One region of the Spirosoma migulaei genome, then DNA from elsewhere that is predicted to be linked to it. Evidence: riboswitches for the same ligand, from Rfam matches in the RefSeq annotation. Region 1 holds a riboswitch; the other holds the start of a gene.
What was found. Region 1 has a riboswitch for S-adenosylmethionine ahead of ACYVGO_RS00120 (YceI family protein). Riboswitches for the same ligand answer to the same signal wherever they lie in the genome.
Positions count from the first base shown of each region.

Region 1 (7,869 bases):
GCTAACCACGAATAAGAGGATAATACTTAGCCGGATCGCGTTGTGTAGTTGACGTAAAATTCTGTTTGTCATTGATTTATCTGTTCGGTTGTACATTCTGGATTGTGCCTACCGCGCTGACCTCACTACTGAGGTCGGGCGCAGTCCGCATTGGCGGATCACCGGGTTGCCGGTGCGGTAGGGCTTTTTTGGTGCGTGTTGCAGAAAAGGTGGTAAAGGGCTATACAAACCGTTTCATTGCTTCACCGCTAGTTTTGATTCTCGTTGTAGTTCTTTGGCCGTTGCTTCTACGTCGTGAAAGGCACGCAGAAAATTGCCGCCCCAGAGCTTTCGGATTTCCTCTTCCGAATAGCCTCGTTTGAGCAGTTCACGCGTTACATTGGGGGAGTCGCCCACGTGTGTATAGCCCATAACACCTCCACCATGATTGAAGTCTGATGCCAGCCCCACATGGTCAATGCCGATGAGCCGTACGGTATAATCAACAGCATCCAGGTAATCGGCCAGGGTTGTGTATTTGTAGCCATTACTCGAAAATTCTCGGTAAGCGGCCTGGAATTTCTGATAAGCCGCGGGATCAAGTTTCGACTTTGCATCGTCTCCGGGTTGTAGTCCGAAGGGTTCCCAAACGTTCTTTTTGTAGGTCGCCAGTTGCTCCTGAGACGGATGCAGGTAGGACGAGAAGGCTACGATACTGACAACCCCACCGCTGGCTGCAATGGCTTTCAGTTCATCGTTGTTCAGATTTCGCGTCGCATCCACCCGCCCCCGTACGGCCGAATGAGAGGCAATAACTGGAGCCCGACTCAACTGAATCGTCTGGAAAACTCCCTGGGGTGTCAATTGAGATACATCAATAATCACCCCAAGCTTATTCAATTCTGCCACAGATTGTTTACCCAGTGCTGATAAGCCACCCAACTCGTCGGGTTTGTCGCCGAAACCAGGCGAAGGCCGGGAGGAATCTGCCCAGTCGTTGTTTCCGGCATGGGTAAGCCCAAACACCCGAACACCATCGCGGTAAAGGATTGGGAGTTGAGCGATGTCTTTGCCGAGCGAAAATGCATTCAGGAAACTCAGCAGAATGGCGTGTTTTCCTTTCGCCGGAATACGTTCCAGGTCAGCCGCCGTATAGGCAAACTCCAGTCGGTCGGGGTGCTGATTCACGAATCGACGCAAGGCGGCCAGCTTCGTATCTACTTCTTTCCGGGCCGCAGCAATGTTTTCGGGCGTTTTTTTTGCCGTGCCTGCAAACAGTGCCACCGTGGCTACATCCAGATCACCCCGTTCGAGTTTGGGAAGGTCAAACTGGCCTTTGGTATCCGTGCCAGCGTCGTTGCCTGGGGTATTAAAATCGACCAGAATATCGAGATGAGGATCAATCGTCAGGGCAGATTTATGAACCCGACGAACTACCGCATCAGGTACAGATTCGGGGGCAGGCGGGGAGGACTGTGCGCTAACGGTATACGCATACGTTATTGAAATAAGAACCCGGATTATCAAAAAATAAGAGGAAGGTTTGTTCATGGGATCGGGTGATTTATTGATTTTTGTTTGTTGATGAAGTGATGAAATATCCCTATTCTTATCGGCTGGCGACACCTCCCGATGGCGTTGCTACAAGCGTAATCGCGAGGGTGAAGTCGTCATAAATCGTTTTGTCGCCCAGATTTTCAAAGTAGTTTTTCGAGCGGTACTTAATATCGTATTTGGTTCGGTCGACCGTTACGTTGGCGGTTGCTGTTAGCTTGCCAGCCTCGGTTTTAACCTGCGCCGGAAACGTGATGTCGTTCGTGATGCCTTTAATTGTTAGCTTACCGGCTACATCATAGGTACTGTTTCCAGTGAGCGACACCGACGAAATCACGAATCTGGCAGTGGGGTGTTTTTCAACCGAGAAGAAGTCGTCGCTTTTGAGGTGGCCTACTAATTTGGCGTTTTGATCAGCGTCGGTAATATCCGTTACCGTTAGGGCTTTCAGGTCAATATCAAATGATCCGCCTTTCAACTTGCCGCTTTTCAGGGCTAGTGAGCCATTGATGATCGGGGCTGTTCCCGTATGTTCGCCGGTTACTTTTTTAGCTGTCCAGACCAATCTGCTTTGCTGGATATCTACTTTGTAGGTAGCTTCTTTTCCTTTTTTAGGAACTGGAATAGCGAAGGAAACAAGTGAGAGGGCCGTCAGGCCGAACAGAAGTTGGATTGTCTTTTTCATTGTTGATCCGCCGGAGCGAGTTTTAGTGGTTCTGGTTGACTGTATTCAGTTTTTGGCATTCTGTTTATGGTGGACTAACGCTCTAATAAAACATGCCTCAAACGGCCCACCGGGGACAGAATACCGTGAATGAAAAATCTATCTGCTATGTCGACGAGGATTCGGCGAGTTAACTGGGCCTTCAGAAAGGTATCGCCAAGGCCAGCGAGTGATGCAATCGTAGTTGTTTTCATACGGAAGATTAAATTAAGTAAAGATACTTTTATTCTATGGATTAAGTAGGATATTGGTTCACTGATTAGATCAAGATGAGCCGAATCAGGCAGGTATAAAACCCAACGAATGGTATAATGCGACCTATCCGTTCAGCAAGAACTAGTTACTGACAACAGCAACAAGACGGTTGTGCTACAGGATGCAGATTCATAATAGGTTCTGCGTTTCGGGACGAAAATTGACTAGACATGGCGGTCCGCCAGGGCGGTTGTAAATTTATAGTTCCTAACTAGGTAGGCAGGTTAGCACTATCACCAACTGGCAAGTTGCTAAGGGTTCGCAGAGCCTGTCTCTCCCCCTTTCCCTATAAATCCACAGCTACTTTGCAGCCGGGCTGCTGGAGCAGTAGTAATTGTAAGATGCTATAAAGGTAAAGCGGCTATTTTTATATTTCCAAACTTGATCTATAAATTTTGTAGAAAAAAGATTTTGTCTTTATTGCGATCAAAATTATAATTGATTAATGCAATAATAAGGCCGCTACAAACAGTAAAACTCGATAGACTTTAGGGTAATTATCTGTTAATCAGTATATTGTCTTGGGTTGTTGTTTATAATCAGTATACTTGCTTTTCGAAGCGAAATGGCCTTGTCCCGAATTACTCATCAGGAATAGTATGGTATCCTCTGAACAAGTAATAGTCTCAAATAATATGAAGAAAATGGTATCAAACTTTATCAGTCGGCGGGAGTTTATTGGCGCTTCTGCATTGGCTGTGGCTTCCGTTGGGCCCTTGTCAGAGGGGTTTTCCCGGCCAAACGCGCCTGCCAAATCGAAGCGTGAGTTGATGGTGCAGGTACTTGATAAGTCAGGTAACCCAAACTACATCCCGGCTGGCTTTTTCCTGCACTTCCCGCCCGAACAGCGAACGGGCGATGCTGCCATCAAGGCTCATCTTGATTATTTCCGGGCTACGGGCATGGATTTCGTGAAGATCCAGTTTGAGCAAAGCTACCCTCAACTACCGGAGGTGAAAACGGCAGATGACTGGGCAAAAATTCCGGTCCTTACCGAGGAGTGGTTTGCGCCTAGTTTGTATATCATCAAGGGGTTGGTGAAGGCGGCTAAGGCGGAGGCATTGATCCTGCCAACGATGTATTCGCCTTACCAGATGGCTAAACAGGCTGTGCCCAAAGAGACGTTACTGAAGCATGTGCAGGAAGATCCCGAAGCGGTAAGCCGGGGTATGGAAAATGTTACGCTCTCGGTCATGAATTATGTACGGGCGGCTGTACGCGCTGGGGTGGATGGTTTCTACACCTGTTCGCAGGGTGGGGAGGCCAGTGCGGTAGCCGATCGTACGTTGTTTAATCGGGTGATTAAGAACTATGATATGTTGATTCAGAAAGAAGTAGCGCAGCTGACACCCTTCAATATCCTGCATGTTTGCGATTACGAGGGTGCCTACGCCGAATTTGGTCCCCGCTTTCACGACTACCCCGGCCAGATCGTGAATGTGCCGCTTGCCGCAGAAGGCAAACCCCTATCGCTCACGCAGGCGGCTGATCTATTTAAACGGCCGGTTATGGGCGGTATTGACCGGCATGGGGTGCTGTCGACTGGTACGCCAGCCGATGTTAAGAAAGCTGTGGAACTGGTCCTAAAGGATGCACCAACCCAGGTGATTCTAGGTGCTAATTGCACCGTCCGTACGGATATCCCGATTCAGAATTTGCAAATGGCCATCAAGACGGCTCATGAGTTTCGGGCCTAACCGGGGTGCGGCCCTGTAACCGCGACAGGGATGTATTGGGTAAGCGAGGCAGAACAAGGCGGGCAAACCACTCCGCTTCTTCGATGAGGGGATACCCGGAGAAAATAAAGGCCCGTATCCCCATATCCATATAGCGATTTATTTTTTCGACGATCTGATCGGCACTGCCCACTAAAGCACCACCCGCTCCCGAACGAGCTTTGCCAATGTCGGTCCAGAGTAGCGGTTCCACAAATCCGTTGGTGTCGGCTCCTTCGCGGAGTTCGTTTTGCCGCCGGACCCCCAGTGACCAGGAACTCTGCGATGCGTTTTTCATAGCGGCCCCGCGAACGGGGTCAAACTTCGACATGATGTGCCGGGACCAGGCGCGGGCTTCGGCCTCGGTTTCGCGAACGATAAGATGAATGCGTAATCCAAAATCTACTTGCCGACCGTAGCGAGCTGCCCGTTCTGAAACATCCTGCATGTTGGCATACAGTAACTCCTCGGTTTCGGGCCACATCAGAAATACATCGCAGTAGCGGGCGCAAACGTCCCGTGCTCCATCCGATGTTCCGCCAAAGTATAGTAGTGGTCCACCGTTTTGCTGGTAGGGTTTGACTGGGTCAGTTGCTAAGGAAATTTTGCCATAGACTGGCCCGTCGTGTTCGATGCGATCAGACGACCAGGCCTGTTTCAGAATCTGAATTGTTTCGGCGCAACGCTGGTACCGAAAATCGGCGTCTTCCCGATAGCCGGGCAAATCGGAATTGATAATGTTGATTGTCAGCCGACCTTCGAGCATCTGATCGAGGGACGCCAGTGTCCGGGCGAGCATGGGTGGGTGCATCTCTCCGCAACGAATAGCCGTGAGAAGATTAATCCGGTGAAGATCAGGGGCAACACCCGCTGCAAAGGGAATTACTTCCTGCCCTATCATGTAGGAGGTTGGCAGGAGAAGATTGCTAAATCCTAATCGTTCGGCGGTTAGGGCAATGTCGCGGCAGTGCGAAAATGTGCTGCGGGCAGGATCGCGAATGCTTATAAATTCGGTGTCTTCACCACAGAGATCGGAAAACCAGGCAACTTCACAAACACGTTCGGTTGTTCGGGCAGGTACAGAGGCAATAGGTTGATGAAGCATGAGTTATCCGGACTATGTAATGGATAATGTAAAATGAATAATGGATAATGTGATTCGTACGATATTATTCATTTTAGTTTCTTGATCCTGAACCGTTTGTTAACCGCGAAAATAGTCAAACCCACCGCAGCGGCAATCGCTGCGTCTCGCGCTTCGCGTCCTGAACTGTTACTCAGCAACCAACCGCAAAGCAACGCGGCCAGCCCTGCGATCACCACTCCACCCGCTATCTGGAATTGCGCCATGGGTACATCAGTCCGTCGGCGAAGTAACGGTAGAGCTGCACAGGTTAGCGCATAATAAGAAAGGCGGATAAGGGTGCTGAGTGTGAGAGCATAGAGAAACGTGCCCGTAACGGCTAGCAGGAGCTGGAGAGAGGCCGTCAGTAAAATAGCTACATAAGGTGTTCGGAAACGGGGGTGAGTGGTTGCTAACCAGTTGGGTAGCTGCTGTTGTTCCGCCATCGCAAACAGGAGTCGGGGGCCAGTCAGCATCAGGGCATGGAGGGTGCCCAGTGCCGTAACTAAGGCCACGATGGTGATCAGCCGGGCCCCCTTTGGACCAATGAACTGTCCGGCTGCATCTGCCAGGGGCCGCTCAGAATGGGCTAAATCAGGTAATGTTCCGATGCAGACGATCTGGACCGCCATGAATAGCACAGCTACTGTCCCAATAGATACCAGCAGGGAAAGCGGGATGGTTCGTTGCGGCTGTTGCACTTCGCCGGACGGAATAGCCGCCACGTCGAAGCCAGAGAACGTGAAAATCAGTAGGAGTACAGCCTGTGAAAAAGGTGTATAAGTAGGGAGTTGAGGGAATGTAAACGCGTTTGTATCCACAAAGAACAAGCCCCCGATGGCAAATAAGCCAATGGCCAGCAATTTGCTGATTGTAAACAGGGTATTTACCCGCGCCGACTGCTTTACGCCGATGTAGTTGATGGTAGCCAGACCAACAACCAATACCGTCATCAGACCGGTGCGCTCCCATCCCTCTCCCAACTGGGGCCGGAAGAGGGATGCGTAGCTAACAAAAAGGTTGCAAATGGAGGCAAATGCAGCCATGCGTGACAGCCAGAACAACCAGCCAACCTCAAAGCCAACTAAGGGACCGAAGGCTATGCGTGTATACAGATAAGGCCCACCTGTTCCGCTAAAGCGGCTACTCACTTCTGCAAAACAGAGTATAATGAGCGTTACTACAGCCGCACTAACCCCGTAGGCCAGCAAACTCCAGGTGCCGATCAACGCGTATATCTTTGCTGGCAGTCCCAGAATACCCGCGCCAATCGTGATGTTGATGATGAGGGCGATAAAGTCAAAACGACCAATACCACGCCGAAGGGGAGTTGATGAAGTAGGTGGAGGAGTCAATCCTTTACGTTTAATTTAGTAACCGATGCTGGATCAAACGCAGGTCTACTAATTACACACGTTTAAATCCGAGCAGCTTCGGTATTGCTAATATAGGCTATCCAGATTGAGAATAGGCTCTGGGTTGCGGTAAAAATAGTTACCTATTCTAAGCGGCTTAGTACATATTAGGTGATCAACATAGAATCGCCCGCTTAACCTGAGAGCTAAGCGGGCGATTCTATGTTGGGGATTTACCCACTGAGATTGGGCTTCTCATGTAGGTAATATATACTAAAGTACCGAAAGTGCTTAAGCGCGATACCAGGACAGGTAATGATGGATATCCTGGTTAAAGTGTACTTTTAATTGTTGTAATGCGGTTCGTATACGCGTTTTAACGGTTCCAACAGGAATTTTTAGTTGGTCAGCGGCTTCTTGGCTCGTGTAGTCCCGATAGTACATTAACTCAACGACAGCCCGATATTTAGGGGCCAGATGATTCAGAAGTGATCCATGAACTGGTCCCTCAGGAACGTTTGCTACAGTTGTTTGTTCCGATTGCTCGTAGAGATAGGAAGCAGCCTTAACCTGAACCTTCCTTGCCCTTAATTCATCCATCGCTATGTTCCGGGTAATGGTTAATAACCAGGTAAACAAACGACCTTGTTTGGGGTCATACTGATGACTGTTCGACCATATTTTTACAAACGCATCCTGAAGAAGATCCTCAGCCCGAGCCGGATCATTGACCAGGCGAAGAAGAACCCCATACAGGGCTGGTGCATAGGCATTATATAGCAGGGAAAAGTCAGACGAACGATGTGTTTGTAAGGCAAGTACAAAACTTGTTTCGGTTTGTGAAGTAGCGTTCATTCAAGCAGACAGGTAGGAACGTGAACAAACCAGTTGCTTAAAAACGGAGAAGGTTTATAAACATCGGTTATGGTATTTTTCCTAACAAAATCATGCCAGTGTAACCAGTGCGTAGTTAATGTAGGTACAGACGCAGAAAAGGAGCCCTATTCCTAATGGGTGAATATACTGCTGTAGTCATATATCCACACTTTGGGGATTTTTTGTTGAAGAAATTAAACATAGTTTACCGGCTAACCATAGCAGTTGGATAACGGGTCTGGAGAACTTTTTGTGAAAGTAGCACCGATAAAAAACGACCGACCAGTC
Region 1 is NZ_BAAHBG010000001.1:33,426-41,294, forward strand. It holds gene ACYVGO_RS00110 (SusC/RagA family TonB-linked outer membrane protein) at 1-72, opposite strand, end outside; gene ACYVGO_RS00115 (dipeptidase) at 235-1,530, opposite strand; gene ACYVGO_RS00120 (YceI family protein) at 1,589-2,218, opposite strand; SAM riboswitch class I at 2,708-2,807, opposite strand; gene ACYVGO_RS00125 (uroporphyrinogen decarboxylase family protein) at 3,157-4,209, shown strand; gene ACYVGO_RS00130 (LLM class flavin-dependent oxidoreductase) at 4,181-5,332, opposite strand; gene ACYVGO_RS00135 (APC family permease) at 5,401-6,705, opposite strand; gene ACYVGO_RS00140 (RNA polymerase sigma factor) at 6,997-7,560, opposite strand.

Region 2 (7,869 bases), on a different contig from region 1:
GTGTATCAAACGGGAAACTGCAAGCTGCTGGCCTGTTCAAAGACATCTTTATTCAGCCAGCCGCCGGTGATGCGGGTGGCGCGTTAGGAGCAGCCCTGGCAGCTTACCACATCTATTTTGGTAAAGAACGTATAGTTACCACCGAGCGCGATGCCATGCGGGGCTCTTATCTGGGACCAACGTTTTCGGATCTGGATGTTGAGTTGATGGCTGTTAAGTATAAAGCTGTTTCAACTCATTTTACGGATTTTGCTGAGTTAAGTACCGAAGCGGCCCGTTTATTAGCTGAAGGCAATGTAGTTGGCTGGGTACAGGGGCGGATGGAGTTTGGTCCAAGAGCCTTGGGGGGACGCAGTATTCTGGGTGATCCACGGAACGCCGAAATGCAGAAAAAACTGAATCTGAAGATCAAATACCGCGAGTCCTTCCGGCCGTTTGCTCCCTCGGTTCTGGCCGAAGATTGTGCCGAGTATTTTGATTATGACGGCATTTCTCCCTATATGCTGCTGGTGCACCCGGTAGCCGAAAGTCGCCGGACACCCGTTCCTGCCGACTATGCCAGTTTCCCACTGCGCGAAAAGCTGTACTATCAGCGCTCCGATTTACCTTCCATTACGCACATCGACTACTCTGCCCGGATTCAAACGGTTCATAAAGATACTAACCCGCGCTACTATCAGTTGATCGACTCGTTTAAGAAACTTACGGGCTATGGCGTCATTGTTAACACCAGTTTCAACGTACGGGGCGAGCCTATTGTTTCTACGCCGGATGATGCCTACCGTTGCTTCATGCGTACCGAAATGGATTATTTGGTGGTCGGTAATTTCCTGTTCGATAAGCGCCAGCAACCTGAGTGGCAGGAGAAAGATAACTGGAAAGAAGAATTTGTTTTAGACTAGCCAAACACACTCGCCGAACGATCTGTCCTGATGGGATCAAAACTTGTATCCAGTGCCGTCCGTCTGCTTTTGCTCGGATTCCTGGCCTTTATTTTGTATTACGGTGATCGACTGCATGTTACGTTCGATTACCCACACAAAGGTTTGTTTGATAACGTATATGTTCGACTGGCAAAAGGGTGTATCCTGGTGCTGATCGTTATTGAACTGCTTCGCTGCTACTATTATGGCGTTGTCAAAAATCCGAAGCCACCGAAGTTTCTTGGTAATTTAGCCACCCTGTTTGTTCCACTTGTTGGGCTGTTGGTTTTTGTTGAGATCATCTTTATGTGCATTTCCCAAAGCCAGGAAGGAGGTCTTACACTGGCATCGCATATCTGGTTTGAACGCTACTGGCCTCCTATGGTCGGCGATTATCGGGATACGCCAAAAGTTGATACAGTAGGTAAAAAGAACGTTTTGGTGGTGGGCGACTCGTTTACGTCGGGTCACGGTCTCAAATCAGCTGACGAACGGTACGGGAATGTTCTTAGCGAAAAATTAGGTACCAAAGAGTATGTAACATACAACCTCGGTATATCAGGCTCCGATACGCGTGATGAATACGCTCGGCTGGTAAAGTTTGGCAAAACGCCTGACGTGTTGGTTTTGCAGTATTTTCCGAACGACATTGAAAAGGTAGCCCGCGATCATGGGTTAGTTCCTGCTGGATTTGAGCCGTATTCGGATATGCCCCGCGCTGTACAGTCGCTGTTTATTAAGTCGTATTTGCTCAATTATTTATACTGGCAGTTTCCACACGGTAATTTTGCGCCTTTTGATACATACGCCCGCACTGCCTACGGCACACCGGCCATTATTAACGACCACTTAAGCGACCTTAACAAATTCATAACCTACGCACAGGAGCATAATTCCCGCTTTTACGTTGTTATGTTTCCGTTCTCGCACAATATTGAAAAAACAGCTGTGTACGTTAAACCTGTAGTTGACTTCTTTCAACGCAGTAACGTACCCATTCTGGATGTTGGTAAACTCATGGGCGATATTGCCCCGAATGATCGGGTTGTAGGCCGTAATGATGGCCATGCCAGTGCTCTGGTGAATCAGCGTGTGGGCGATGCTTTGTTTCGACTTATGCAGTCGAATCCGGGTACTGTTCAGGCGCCATCTGTTAACAAGCAAATAAACTAAAAGTAGACATGGAATTTTTGCAGGACATTTTCAAATTCATGAAGCAGCGCAAAAAATGGTGGCTGGCTCCGATGATTATTTTACTGTTACTCATCGGTGTTCTAATTGTTATTGGTGGCGGTTCTGCCGTTGCTCCATTTATCTATACGTTGTTTTAAGGCATGGATGTTACCGAAAAAGTAAAGGCCCAGCTGGTCATCGTGACTGGTCTGGTTGTGTTATATTTTGTGTTTAAATCACCCTGGTGGCTTTATGCAGCAGCAGCCGTTGGCTTGTTGAGCCTGGCTATTCCGGTAGTTGGTGATTTGATTGTGAAGGCCTGGTTCAAAGTGGCTGAAATACTGGGAAATATCAATGGCAAGATCATTTTGTCGATCCTGTTTTTTGTGTTTTTATGGCCAATTGCGTTGCTGTATCGCCTGACGTCGAAAAATCCGCTGGATATTAAACGGACGAACGAAAAGTCGTTTTACAACGAGCGGAATCACCAGTACACGAAAGAGGATTTGGAACAGACCTGGTAGCTATTGTTGATGCGACTAGATTGGCTGTAACTATCATAGAATCAATAGAATCTTAAAAATAGGGTATGCTGCGTGTCGGCGTACCCTATTTTTGTCTATTTTTGTTGTAGCTTATCCAGAAAGACGGAGGGAACGGACCCGATGATGTCTTGGCAACCAACCAACTCCAGGAACTGGTGCCAATTTCCTCCCGCTTAGTAGCGGGATAGATAAGTAGCCTTCTGCTATCTGTCTTTCTGTAAGTCATTTTATCTTTTTGGACTTTTTTAAGTGTGCTGGTTGTTAGTAGCCCTAATAACCAAGCCTTCTATAACTCGCTTTTGAAAACGATATACGAACTCCTCCACGAACGCATCCTCGTCCTTGATGGTGCGATGGGTACGATGATCCAACGGTATAACCTGACTGATGCGGATTACCGGGGTGAACGATTTAAGGATTGGCCACATGATCTGAAGGGTAACAACGATTTGTTATCGTTGACGAAACCGGATATAATCAAGGCGATCCATAAGCAATATCTGGAAGCAGGTGCCGACATTATTGAAACCAATACTTTCAGTGGTACAACCATTGCCATGGCCGATTACCACATGGAGGAACTGGCTTATGAACTCAACTATGAATCGGCCCGGATTGCCAAAGAGGTAGCTGAAGAAATTACACGTCAGAATCCGGATAAACCGCGCTTTGTCGCCGGTGCTATGGGACCAACGAACCGTACAGCTTCCCTGTCGCCGGATGTGAACAATCCCGCCTATAGAGCTGTCACGTTCGATGATTTGGTTAATGCGTATTATGAGCAGGTGAGTGGTTTAGTGGATGGTGGCTCAGATGTGCTGCTAGTCGAAACAATCTTTGATACCCTCAATGCGAAGGCAGCTATGTTTGCCATCGACAAATATTTCAATTTAAATCCGCAAAAGACAGTTCTGCCCATTATGATCTCAGGCACCATAACCGATGCCAGTGGTCGTACATTATCGGGGCAGACGACCGAAGCGTTTTTGTACTCGGTTTCCCATTTGCCCCTGCTCAGTGTAGGCTTAAATTGTGCACTTGGTGCTGCCTTAATGCGGCCTTACATTCAGACACTCGCAAAAGAAGCACCATTTTTTACGTCAGCCTACCCGAATGCGGGCTTGCCTAATGAATTTGGTGAGTATGATGAAACGCCGGATATGATGGCGGCTCAAATCGAAGATTTTATTAAAAGTAGTTTCGTCAATATTGTTGGCGGCTGCTGTGGCTCAACACCTGATCACATACGTGCTATTGCGGATGTGGCGGCTAAATATCCGCCCCGGCAATTGCCGGAAGCTGAGCCTTATCAAAAGCTGAGCGGCCTGGAACCCCTGAAAATTACGGAGCAAACCAACTTCCTGAATGTTGGTGAACGGACGAACGTAACGGGGTCAAAGAAATTTGCCCGGCTCATTAAAGAAGGGAATTTCGATGAAGCCCTAAGTATTGCCCGTGGTCAGGTTGAAGGGGGCGCGCAGGTGATCGACATCAACATGGATGAAGGCATGCTGGATTCGGTGGAGGCCATGAAAACCTTCCTGAACCTGATTGCTGCCGAGCCCGATATTGCCCGTGTCCCTATCATGGTCGATTCCTCAAAGTGGGAAGTGATCGAGGCTGGCCTGAAATGCGTCCAGGGAAAAGCTATTGTGAACTCCATCTCCCTAAAAGAAGGCGAAGAGGCATTCATTGAACGGGCACAACTCGTTAAACGCTATGGTGCGGCTGCGGTGGTAATGGCGTTCGACGAAACCGGTCAGGCTGACTCCTACGAACGGCGCATTCAAATCTGCGAACGGGCGTACCGGATTCTGGTCGATAAAGTCAAATTTGCTCCACAGGATATCATTTTCGATCCCAATATCCTGACTGTAGCAACGGGTATTGAAGAGCACAACAACTACGCCGTTGACTTCATCAACGCAACGCGCTGGATCAAGCAAAACCTGCCGCTAGCCAAAGTGAGTGGGGGCGTATCGAATATCTCGTTTAGTTTCCGGGGTAACGATGTTGTACGGGAAGCGATGCACTCGGCCTTTCTGTATCACGCCATTCGGGCCGGTATGGACATGGGTATCGTAAATGCCGGGCAACTGGAAGTGTATGATAGCATTCCAAAAGAGTTGCTGGAACGTTGCGAAGACGTTCTGCTTAATCGTCGGGACGACGCCACCGAACGCCTGGTTGATTTTGCCGAAACGGTGAAAGCGAAAGGGAAAGTCATTGTTCAGGATGAAAGCTGGCGGCTCGAACCTGTTCGTGAACGTCTCAAGCACGCCCTTATCAAAGGCATTACCGATTATATTGACCAGGACGTTGAAGAAATCCGGCAGCAGGTAGAACGACCGTTGCACGTCATTGAAGGTCCATTGATGGACGGTATGAATGTGGTGGGTGATCTGTTTGGCGCGGGTAAAATGTTTCTGCCTCAGGTAGTTAAATCAGCGCGGGTAATGAAAAAAGCGGTGGCCTATTTAACCCCGTTTATTGAAGCCGAGAAACTTATTGGGGGAGATACATCCCAGAATGCCGGAAAAATCCTGCTGGCAACGGTTAAAGGCGACGTTCACGATATTGGCAAAAACATTGTTGGTGTGGTGCTGGGTTGCAATAACTACGAGATTATTGACCTTGGAGTGATGGTGCCGACCCAAAAAATTCTGGACGCTGCCCGCGAACATAACGTAGACATTATCGGATTGAGTGGGTTGATTACGCCTTCGCTTGATGAAATGGTAGGCGTAGCAAAAGAAATGGAGCGGCAGGGCTTTACCATGCCGTTGCTGATTGGGGGCGCAACCACCTCACGGATGCATACGGCGGTTAAGATCGATCCACACTATTCAGGGCCGGTAGTTCACGTGCTGGATGCCAGTCGGAGCGTTCCGGTTGCCGGAAAACTGGTTAGTGATACAGACGGTACGCGGGATAAAATCTTCACAGAGATTAAAGCTGAGTACGTTAAACTTCGGGATGATCACGCTAGGCGGCAAAAAGAAAAAGCCAGCCTGAGTATTGCCAAGGCGCGCGATAACCGGACAAAAATAGACTGGAGTTCGTTTGAGCCTACCAAGCCAATGTTTCTGGGCAACCGGTACTTCGAGGATTATGATATTGCCGAACTCGCAAAGTACATCGACTGGACACCATTCTTCCAGACCTGGCAATTGCACGGCAAGTACCCGGCCATTTTCGAAGATGCGGTTGTTGGACAGGAAGCTAAAAAGTTGTTCGATGATGCGAACCAGCTTTTGCAGGAAATTATTGATAACAAACTCCTGAAAGCAAAGGCCGTTGTTGGATTCTTCCCTGCTAATTCGGCTGATGATGACGTGTTGCTCCACGATTTTGAAGAACACACTCGGGAGATTCCCTGTGAGCGTCACGGCTCCCATCAGCACATTGAATACAAAATCAGCAAAGCGCAGTCGCAAACGGCGGTGAGTTCAGCAGGTGAGTTGATCTACGATACCAGGACCGTATTGCATTTCCTGCGTCAGCAGAATCAGAAGGCACCCGGCTTACCAAACTTCTGTTTATCGGACTTCATTGCGCCATTGGAAAGCGGCCGGGAAGATTACATTGGTGGATTTGCTGTAACGGCCGGTATTGGCATTGAAGCGTTGATCGAAAAATATGATCGCGACCACGACGATTACAACAGCATTATGGTGAAAGCGCTTGCCGATCGCCTGGCCGAAGCGTTTGCAGAACGGATGCACGAGCGTGTTCGGAAGGAATTCTGGCCGTATGCCGTCGACGAAAATCTACCAAATGAGCAATTGATTAAAGAGGCTTACCAGGGAATTCGGCCCGCACCGGGTTATCCGGCCTGCCCCGACCATACCGAGAAGGCAACCTTGTTTAATCTGCTGGATGCCACTAAGATCGATATTGAATTAACCGAAAGTTATGCCATGTATCCGGCGTCATCGGTGAGTGGTTTTTACTTTTCGCACCCGGAATCCAAGTATTTCCCCGTCGGGAAAATCAATAAAGATCAGGTTCTGGATTACGCTCTCCGGAAGGATATGCCCGTTGACGAGGTTGAAAAATGGCTGAGCCCGGTGTTGAGTTATGATGTGTAGATCGTAACCTCAAGTATATTTTAATAAAAAATCCCCAGAGCTATCTCCGGGGATTTTTTATGATCTAGTAACCCAATTCCTTATGGCATCAAGACCGTATCAATTACGTGAATCACGCCATTGGACTGATTTACGTCGGCAATCGTAACTGTTGAAACACCACCTTTAGCATCCGTCAATTCAATCTTTTTGCCTTTTTGCATAGCCGTTAGCGTACCACCTGATACCGTTGTCAGCGTAGCTTTACCACCGCCATCCGCAATTGCTTTCATCAGATCGGCAGCACTCATTTTACCTGATACTACGTGGTAGGTCAGAATTTTCGTAAGCGTTTCCTTACTTTCTGGTTTTACCAGCGTTTCAACCGTGCCTTTAGGTAGTTTGTCGAAGGCTTTATTGGTAGGCGCAAATACTGTGAATGGGCCTGGGCCAGATAACGTTTCAACAAGACCAGCGGCTTTAACTGCGGCTACAAGCGTAGTGTGGTCTTTCGAATTTACAGCATTCTCAATGATATTTTTGGACGGATACATGGGCGCACCGCCAACAGTTACCGTTTTTTCCTGGGCAAACGAAACCTGGCTAATAGCCAGTAAACTAAGTATGGCAAAGGTGAATTTGAGCGTCTTCATTGTCGTTGTTTTTGAAATTAGTTGAAATGTGTACTGAATGTGTTACTGTGTGTCGATCAACGGGAAGACTTACGGGAGTACTGTACGGTTTGGATTTAAACTAGGGTAAACTATTTTTTAAGTATCTGATTAGTAGTGATTTTGCTTGCCAAGGTAGAGGGGGCAGGCAGGGTTGTAAAAGCAAACCGCCGAACATAGGTCCGGCGGAAATGCGAAATAGGGAAGATAGTAGGAGTGGAGAGGAGTGGAGAGCTAGCGTTATAAATTCTGGATAGAAGATATAATCAAAATAGGTGGTATTTGCTCAAAATGAAAAGGGGAAATAGACGGTTTTTGTAGGGGTGATTTCCCGTATTTTGACTGGAATCCCCTTGTTAACTTACTATTTCTACTGTTAAGTATTTGATTTTCAGTGGTTTGTACTTGTGGTGTTTATTAGGTTATCTATAAGATGGTATTGTTTATAAGTAAATGGGGGCTTAGGTTTGGCTAAACCAAAAAACTA
Region 2 is NZ_BAAHBG010000007.1:9,443-17,311, forward strand. It holds gene ACYVGO_RS09570 (carbamoyltransferase family protein) at 1-902, shown strand, start outside; gene ACYVGO_RS09575 (SGNH/GDSL hydrolase family protein) at 933-2,096, shown strand; gene ACYVGO_RS09580 (DUF5989 family protein) at 2,105-2,254, shown strand; gene ACYVGO_RS09585 (SxtJ family membrane protein) at 2,258-2,620, shown strand; SAM riboswitch class I at 2,729-2,836, shown strand; gene metH (methionine synthase) at 2,941-6,732, shown strand; gene ACYVGO_RS09595 (fasciclin domain-containing protein) at 6,813-7,364, opposite strand.
Region 2: linked by a shared signal. The riboswitch ahead of metH (methionine synthase) and the one ahead of ACYVGO_RS00120 (YceI family protein) in region 1 are both predicted to bind S-adenosylmethionine.